4 regions of the Lelliottia sp. genome follow, and region 3 is predicted to be linked to each of the others. Evidence: predicted binding sites of a transcription regulator. Region 3 holds the regulator's gene; each other region holds the start of a gene.

Region 1 (2,207 bases), on a different contig from region 3:
AGCAGTCGGGTCTTTACGCGTTAATGTGACACTGGTCACAGGGACATTCAGGGTGTCCATGTTCTATAATGCGCCCTGAGTTTTCACACCACAGGCAAACGATCATGACGCAGGATGAACTGAAAAAAGCAGTAGGATGGGCCGCACTCCAGTACGTACAACCAGGCACGATTGTCGGTGTGGGTACTGGATCGACCGCAGCACACTTTATTGATGCGCTTGGCACGATGAAAGGGCAGATCGAGGGTGCAGTTTCCAGCTCTGATGCCTCCACGGAAAAACTGAAAAGTCTGGGCATTACCGTGTTCGATTTGAACGAAGTGGATCGTCTGGGCATTTACGTGGATGGTGCCGACGAAATCAACGGCCATATGCAGATGATCAAAGGCGGTGGCGCGGCGCTGACGCGTGAGAAAATCATCGCTTCCGTTGCTGATAAATTCATTTGTATCGCCGATGCCTCCAAGCAGGTCGATATTCTGGGAACCTTTCCTCTGCCGGTCGAAGTCATTCCGATGGCGCGCAGCGCGGTTGCTCGTCAACTGGTGAAGCTGGGTGGTCGCCCGGAATATCGTCAGGGTGTGGTCACTGATAACGGTAACGTGATTCTGGACGTTTACAATCTGGAAATTCTGGACGCCGTGGCGATGGAAAACGCCATCAATGCGATTCCGGGCGTAGTGACTGTAGGGCTATTCGCCAATCGGGGCGCGGATGTGGCGCTGATTGGCACCGCTGACGGCGTGAAAACCATCGTAAAATGATCTGACGCGGGGAGTCCTCTCCCCGTTAAATATTTTTCAAAAGCCAAATTCGGTGACTTGTATCACGTTTTTTGACCTCTCCTGACGATCCTTCCGCCTTTCAAATTTACCGCAGCATTTTATGCTGTCATTTTGCCCTGGATGACTTTTCTTCAGAGTGCCCACGCAAACGTTCATATTGCTGCAATAGTTTTTTTTGATATGTTGGCGGTAGCGGATTTAAATCCAGCACAACAACAGTTCAGACAAACAGGGTCGGGTAAATGGCAAAGGTATCACTGGAAAAAGACAAGATTAAGTTTCTGCTCGTCGAAGGCGTGCATCAGAAAGCACTCGATAATCTTCGCGCAGCAGGTTACACCAACATCGAATTCCATAAAGGTGCGCTGGATACAGAGCAGCTGAAAGAATCCATCCGTGATGCCCACTTCATTGGCCTGCGATCCCGTACGCATCTGACTGAAGACGTTATTGCGTGTGCTGAAAAGCTGGTGGCCATCGGTTGTTTCTGTATTGGTACCAATCAGGTCGATTTGAATGCCGCAGCGCGACGCGGTGTTCCAGTCTTTAACGCGCCGTTCTCCAACACCCGTTCGGTCGCGGAATTAGTGATCGGTGAGCTGCTGTTGCTCCTGCGCGGTATTCCGGAAGCGAACGCCAAAGCGCACCGCGGCATCTGGAACAAACTGGCGTCAGGCTCTTATGAAGCGCGTGGCAAAAAGCTCGGGATTATTGGTTACGGTCACATCGGTACGCAGCTCGGTATTCTTGCCGAATCCCTGGGTATGAATGTGTTCTTCTACGATATCGAAAACAAACTGCCGCTGGGCAACGCCACTCAGGTGCAGCATCTTTCCGACTTGCTGAATATGAGCGATGTGGTGAGTCTGCATGTGCCGGAAAACGCCTCTACCAAGAATATGATGGGCGCAGAAGAGATCGCACTGATGAAGCCGGGCTCGCTGCTGATTAATGCCGCACGTGGCACGGTAGTGGATATTCCAGCGCTGTGTGACGCGCTTAGACGTAAGCATCTGGCGGGCGCGGCAATCGACGTCTTCCCAACGGAGCCGGCAACCAACAGCGATCCGTTTACCACTCCGCTGTTAGAATTCGACAACGTGATCCTGACGCCGCACATCGGTGGCTCGACGCAGGAAGCCCAGGAAAATATCGGCCTGGAAGTGGCGGGTAAGCTGAGCAAATATTCCGATAACGGTTCCACGCTCTCTGCGGTGAACTTCCCGGAAGTGTCTCTCCCGCTGCACGGCGGTCGTCGTTTGCTGCACATCCACGAGAATCGCCCAGGCGTGCTGACAGCAATTAACCAGATTTTTGCCGAGCAGGGCGTCAACATTGCCGCGCAGTATCTGCAAACCAACGCGCAGATGGGCTACGTGGTTATCGATATTGAAGCGGATGACGATGTTGCTGAGAAAGCGC
Region 2 (2,207 bases), on a different contig from region 3:
TCACATCACGTTTGATGACGAAAGCATGGGCTACAGCCATCTGGGGCACATCGTCGAAAATGCGGTGGTTCATCACGCGCTGTGGCAAAAAGCACAGCAAAGCTCAGATGTGACGCTGATAGCGCCCGCGCAGGTGCAGCAGGTGGCCTGGGGCGAGAACGAAGCTTTCATTACGTTGCAGAGCGGCGAGATGTTAACGGCGCGTCTGGTTGTTGGCGCTGATGGTGCGAACTCCTGGCTGCGAAATAAAGCGGATATCCCACTGACGTTTTGGGATTACCGTCATCACGCGATGGTCGCGACGATCCGTACCACCGAGCCGCACGGTGGCGTAGCACGTCAGATTTTCCACAATAACGGCATTCTGGCGTTTCTGCCGCTGAGCGATCCGCATTTGTGTTCCATTGTCTGGTCATTGATCCCGGAAAAAGCCCAGCAGATGCAGGACGTGACGCCGGAAGAATTTAATCAGGCGCTGTGCATGGCGTTTGATAACCGCCTGGGTCTGTGTGCGCTTGAAAGCGAGCGTCAGTTGTTCCCACTGACAGGCCGTTACGCGCGCCAGTTTGCCGCGCACCGTCTGGCGCTGGTGGGCGATGCCGCGCACACCATCCATCCCTTAGCGGGACAGGGCGTTAATCTGGGCTTTATGGATGCCGCTGAGCTCATCGAAGAGCTGCGTCGTTTGCATCGTGAAGGGAAAGACATTGGTCAGCACCTTTATCTGCGCCGCTATGAACGCAGCCGCAAGCACAGTGCCGCGATGATGCTGGCCGGTATGCAGGGATTCCGCGAGTTGTTTGCGGGCGATAACCCGGCCAAAAAACTGCTCCGCGATCTGGGTCTGAAAATGGCCGATACCCTTCCAGGTGTAAAACCCCAGCTGCTTCGTCAGGCGATGGGTTTGAACGATCTGCCAGACTGGCTGCGCTAAGTTAGACCCCCATCACACTTTCGTTTCCCGGCTTCTGTGCCGGGAGATTTCTCTCATTTGAAATATTCTAATTTCACCCTCTAATTCGCATTAGATTATCTAATCTCGCGTTTTTTTCATGATGGAAAATCGGCATCTTTTACCACATTAAATATCACCATAAGCTAACTAACCTGGAATTAACATTGCGTTTGCTCGGAGGTAATTGTATTTAACCAGTGAATCATTCTGTTGGGTTTTTGCTGGTTTTTAGTCATAAGCTAATGTGATGACCCGTTTTGCCTTATGGTTAATCCCCAGTTTCAGTGGTAAGTTCAGGTAAAAGAGAACGTTTGCGTCGGCGTCCAGGCGTGATGCCAACGCCGGGTTTCGTGATGGATTTTTAGACGAAACACAAGATAGCCCTGCTTATTCAACGAGGACAAGATGGCTCAACAAACTCCTTTATACGAACAACACACGTTATGCGGTGCACGCATGGTGGATTTCCATGGCTGGATGATGCCGCTGCATTACGGCTCACAAATCGATGAGCACCATGCCGTGCGCACCGATGCCGGTATGTTTGATGTGTCGCACATGACCATTGTCGATCTGCGCGGGAGCCGCACCCGGGAGTTTTTGCGTTATCTTCTGGCAAACGACGTCGCTAAGCTCAAGACTCCAGGCAAGGCGTTATACTCCGGCATGCTCAATGCCTCCGGCGGCGTCATTGACGACCTGATTGTTTATTACTTCACTGACGATTTCTTCCGCCTCGTTGTTAACTCCGCCACCCGCGAAAAAGACCTCTCCTGGATTTCCCAACACGCTGAAAAGTACGCCGTCGAGGTTACCGTTCGTGACGATCTGTCGCTGATCGCCGTTCAGGGGCCTAACGCGCAGGCGAAAGCCGCCACATTATTCACCGATGAACAGCGCCACGCGACTGAAGGCATGAAGCCGTTCTTCGGTGTGCAGGCGGGCGATTTGTTTATCGCCACCACCGGTTACACCGGTGAAGCGGGTTACGAAATTGCAATGCCAAACGAGAAAGCCGCCGAATTCTGGCACGCACTGGTGGAAGCTGGTGTCAAACCTGCGGGTCTGGGCGCACGCGATACGCTGCGTCTGGAAGCAGGCATGAATTTGTACAGCCAGGAAATGGACGAAACCGTCTCTCCGTTGGCCGCCAACATGGGCTGGACCATCGCGTGGGAACCCGCCGATCGTGAATTTATTGGCCGCGAAGCGCTTGAGATGCAGCGCGAGAAAGGCACCGATCAACTTGTTG
Region 3 (2,207 bases):
AGGGTGGTGTAGTCCGGAGAGAGTGCCGAAAGCACATTCCCCAATGTGAAAATGGCCATCAGGAAAATAAGCGCATTTCGACGCGCGCGATGCGAAAGCAGTAACGTCATCAAAGGCGCACCGATCATCACGCCAATGGCATAAGCACTGATCAGCATTCCCGCCGCAGGAATAGAAACATCCATCCCTTTAGCAATAACCGGTAGCAGCCCCATTGGGGAGAACTCGGTGGTGCCAATCCCAAATGCGCCAATCGCGAGGGCCAGCAGTGGAAAATTGATTTTCATTCATTAACTCCGGAAACCGTGTCATTACGCGACACAGAAAAAACATGTCGAAAGCATGACAGCAATCACAAAAAATGAGAAGTTAACAAATTGGCAAAAGATTATTGTCGGGAGAGTAACAATCGAAGGAAGAAAACGAGGGAGAAGGCTCTCCCCCGCCTGAATCAGTGCAGAATAGCCGTAAAACTTGCCGCAACAATCAAACCCAGCACGATAATCGTGGTCGTTAACGAAAACTTAAGATCGGTATTCATCAATTTTTCTCCTTTTAATCCCCACATGAAAAGTGAGCTTGCTCATTTTTACACAGTTTCGCTCAAAAATCTTCCTCGATTTAGGCTCATAACCGTTTTTGCGCTTCCCCTTTTCATCAAGATAGGACAAAATTCCACGCTAAATTTATAAGCGTACCGGCCACTGACCCCCTCCTGACGTCCTGTGTCGTTTTCCCGGCGTATCGCAATTCAATTTGCGAGATTAGGGTGAGAGAAGGCAAACGTTTACCTCTCAATTTATCAGGAGCTTAGGATATGGTCTGGAGTGACAGCTAATGGCAACAATTAAAGATGTAGCGAAACGCGCAAACGTTTCCACTACAACCGTATCACATGTAATTAACAAAACCCGTTTCGTGGCGGAAGAGACGCGCAACGCCGTTTGGGCCGCAATCAAAGAATTGCACTACTCCCCTAGCGCCGTGGCTCGCAGCTTGAAAGTAAATCACACCAAGTCGATTGGTCTGCTGGCGACCAGCAGCGAAGCCGCCTATTTCGCCGAAATTATCGAGGCAGTAGAAAAAAACTGCTTCCAGAAAGGCTATACCCTGATTCTGGGAAATGCCTGGAACAGCCAGGAAAAACAGCGCGCTTACCTGTCGATGTTGGCGCAAAAGCGCGTCGATGGCCTGTTGGTCATGTGTTCTGAATACCCTGAATCCGTGCTGTCGATGCTGGAAGAGTACCGTCATATCCCGATGGTGGTGATGGATTGGGGCGATACGCGCGCTGATTTTACCGATTCCGTCAACGATAACGCCTTTGAAGGCGGGTACATGGCTGGCCGTTACCTGATTGAACGCGGTCATCGCGAGATTGGTGTCATCCCCGGTCCGCTGGAGCGTAATACCGGTGCAGGCCGCCTGGCGGGCTTTATGAAAGCCATGGAAGAAGCGCTGATTACCGTTCCGGAAAACTGGATTGTCCAGGGTGACTTTGAACCGGAATCAGGCTACCGCGCAATGCAGCAGATCGTTTCGCAGCCGCATCGTCCGACTGCCGTATTCTGTGGCGGTGATATTATGGCAATGGGCGCGCTTTGCGCCGCCGATGAGCTTGGTTTGCGCGTCCCGCAGGATATTTCCGTGATCGGGTATGATAACGTGCGCAACGCTCGCTACTTTACTCCCGCGCTGACGACGATTCACCAGCCGAAAGACTCTTTGGGTGAAACGGCATTCAACATGCTGATGGATCGTATCGTCAGCAAACGTGAAGAGTCTCAATCAATTGAAGTCCATCCGCGCCTGATTGAACGTCGCTCCGTCGCTGACGGTCCGTTCCGCGATTACCGTCGTTAATCGTTTCTACGGGGCCGGTTATTCCGGCTCCCGTAACCACTCTCTGTTCAACGTTTCGCTATCCCCCAAATAATCCAGCAGCCAGGCCAGCGCAGGAGACATATCGTTTTGCTGCCATGTCAGGCAGCAGGCCGCATCCGGGAACGGATTTTCAAGCTCAAGCGCCACCCATTCTCCGCGATCAATCCGTGGACGCGCGAAATGTACGGGCACCATCCCCACACACAGCCCAGCCGACAAACAGGTTGCCGATGATTCCCAGTCTGGCGCGACGACCCGCCGCTGGTTATCAAGCAGCCAGGTGATGCGTTTTGGCAGCGAGCGCGACGTATCCTCCATCACCA
Region 4 (2,207 bases), on a different contig from region 3:
ATTACTTTGGTATCCACGGCGGAACAGAATGGGCAATGCATACGGTGTCCTGACTATCTGGTTAACTGAACTCTATTTTAACCCGAACTGGGCTGACAACAAAGGAAGAGCGCTTTTTGAGATAAAGGATCTATACCAGACGGCATCTTACTGACTACCATTACGATAATCCGTTATTTTTATGGAAATAAACGCAATGACAAGACGTTACCTAAGAATACTTGCGCTGGGAAGTCTCTTCACGCTAAGCGCCTGCGCACAGCAAAGCGAAGTCCGTCAAATGAAGCAAAGCGTCAGTACGCTTAACAGCGCAATGACGAAACTGAACCAGGAAACGGTAAAGATCACCCAGCAAAATGCGCTGAATGCCAAATCCAGCAGCGGTGTTTATCTGTTACCCGGTGCTAACACGCCAGCGCGTCTGCAAAGCCAGGTCGGTACGCTGAAAATGTCTCTGGTAAATATTGCGCCAAATGCGGAGGGGACAAGCGCTACCTTGCGTATTCAGGGCGAATCTAACGATCCGCTGCCTGCGTTTAGCGGCACCGTAGAATGGGGGCAAATTCAGGGAACCACCGAAAGCTTCCAGGAAGTGAACGTGAAAAACCAGCTCATTAACGCCCCAGCAAGCGTGCTGGCGCCGAGCGACGTGGATATCCCGCTGCAATTGAGCGGCATTACGCCCGATCAATTAGGTTTCATCCGCATCCATGATATCCAGCCTGTCGTTCAGTAATCCTTTTTAGCGAAACGCGTGTCACGCGTTTCGCTCCCCTTCCTTCCCTTCCGCAAAGATTGGCAACTTATCGGTTTGCCATTACAATCCCCGCCGTTTAAAGTACGCAAACGTGAACGCAATCGATTACGTGAATGAGAGATATGTGAAACAACACATATTTTTGTGAGCAAGGATTCCTATAATAGGCTCCGCAGAAACACGAAATATTTTGAAACGCAAATCGCGCATTTTTCACTCCCGGAAGGGAATTTCAATCAGTGGCATGATTATGAAAAAAACATTATTAGCAGCCGGTGCAGCGCTGGCACTTTCCTCTTCTTTCGCTGTTAACGCAGCAGAGAACGCAAAACCTGAGTATGTTTCCGACTGGTGGCATCAGAGCGTTAACGTAGTGGGTAGCTACCACACCCGTTTTGGGCCGCAAATCCGTAACGATACCTATCTGGAATATGAAGCTTTCGCTAAGAAAGACTGGTTTGATTTCTATGGTTACATGGATGCGCCAGTATTCTTCGGTGGTAACACCGAAGCGAAAGGTATCTGGAACCATGGTTCTCCACTGTTCATGGAAATCGAACCGCGCTTCTCTATCGACAAGCTGACAGGCGCAGATCTGAGCTTCGGTCCATTTAAAGAGTGGTATATCGCGAACAACTATATTTACGATATGGGTCGCAACGCTTCCGGTCGCCAGAGCACCTGGTACATGGGTCTGGGTACTGACATCGACACCGGTCTGCCGATGAGCCTGTCAATGAACGTATATGCGAAATACCAGTGGCAGAACTACGGCGCAGCAAACGAGAACGAGTGGGATGGCTACCGTTTCAAAGTGAAATACTTTGTGCCTATCACCCAGCTGTGGGGCGGTAACCTGAGCTACATCGGTTTCACCAACTTCGATTGGGGTTCCGATCTGGGCGACAACGACTTCCGCGATCTGAACGGTAAAAAAGCACGTACTAACGACTCTATCGCATCCAGCCACATTCTGGCCCTGAACTACGATCACTGGCATTACTCAGTGGTTGCGCGTTACTGGCACAACGGCGGCCAGTGGAACGACGATGCGAGCCTGAACTTCGGTAACGGTGATTTCAGCGTCCGTTCTACCGGTTGGGGTGGTTACCTGGTTGTAGGTTACAACTTCTAATCCCGGTAGCGCTTGAGTGCGCTTCGCTTAATCGGCCTCGCGCCTCGAAGATAAAAAAGCCAGCTATGCTGGCTTTTTTATTTGTCGAATCCAACTCCACCATTATGATTGAGTGAAGGAGATCGGCTAACAGTCTGAATACCGTACATAAAAAATCCCGGCCTTACGACCGGGATTTCATTGTCAGAATGCTGTTGCCGTTACGGCAGGATAGACGGCTGATCCGCCCCTTCCTTCTCAACTTTCTGCTGGATCAGGTGCTCACGCTTCATACCCAGTTTCAACGCCAGCGCGGACGCGACGTAGATTGAGGAC

The links. Region 3 encodes PurR, which represses purine synthesis genes. Its sites were predicted from a motif close to CANGCAAACGTTTGCNTG; they were not measured.
Region 1: the regulator PurR is predicted to act here: its motif matches at 927-944, upstream of serA (phosphoglycerate dehydrogenase).
Region 2: the regulator PurR is predicted to act here: its motif matches at 1,256-1,273, upstream of gcvT (glycine cleavage system aminomethyltransferase GcvT).
Region 4: the regulator PurR is predicted to act here: its motif matches at 852-869, upstream of ACKI5T_RS04075 (nucleoside-specific channel-forming protein Tsx).

What each region holds. Positions count from the first base shown of each region.
Region 1 is NZ_JAZQNX010000039.1:164,824-167,030, reverse strand. It holds gene rpiA (ribose-5-phosphate isomerase RpiA) at 105-764, shown strand; gene serA (phosphoglycerate dehydrogenase) at 1,028-2,207, shown strand, end outside.
Region 2 is NZ_JAZQNX010000039.1:157,768-159,974, reverse strand. It holds gene ubiI (FAD-dependent 2-octaprenylphenol hydroxylase) at 1-934, shown strand, start outside; gene gcvT (glycine cleavage system aminomethyltransferase GcvT) at 1,361-2,207, shown strand, end outside.
Region 3 is NZ_JAZQNX010000001.1:175,310-177,516, forward strand. It holds gene ACKI5T_RS00925 (MFS transporter) at 1-287, opposite strand, end outside; gene ACKI5T_RS00930 (YnhF family membrane protein) at 452-541, opposite strand; gene purR (HTH-type transcriptional repressor PurR) at 838-1,863, shown strand; gene punR (DNA-binding transcriptional activator PunR) at 1,882-2,207, opposite strand, start outside.
Region 4 is NZ_JAZQNX010000005.1:333,661-335,867, forward strand. It holds gene nrdR (transcriptional regulator NrdR) at 1-41, opposite strand, end outside; gene ACKI5T_RS04070 (DUF3251 domain-containing protein) at 197-736, shown strand; gene ACKI5T_RS04075 (nucleoside-specific channel-forming protein Tsx) at 1,008-1,892, shown strand; gene secF (protein translocase subunit SecF) at 2,093-2,207, opposite strand, start outside.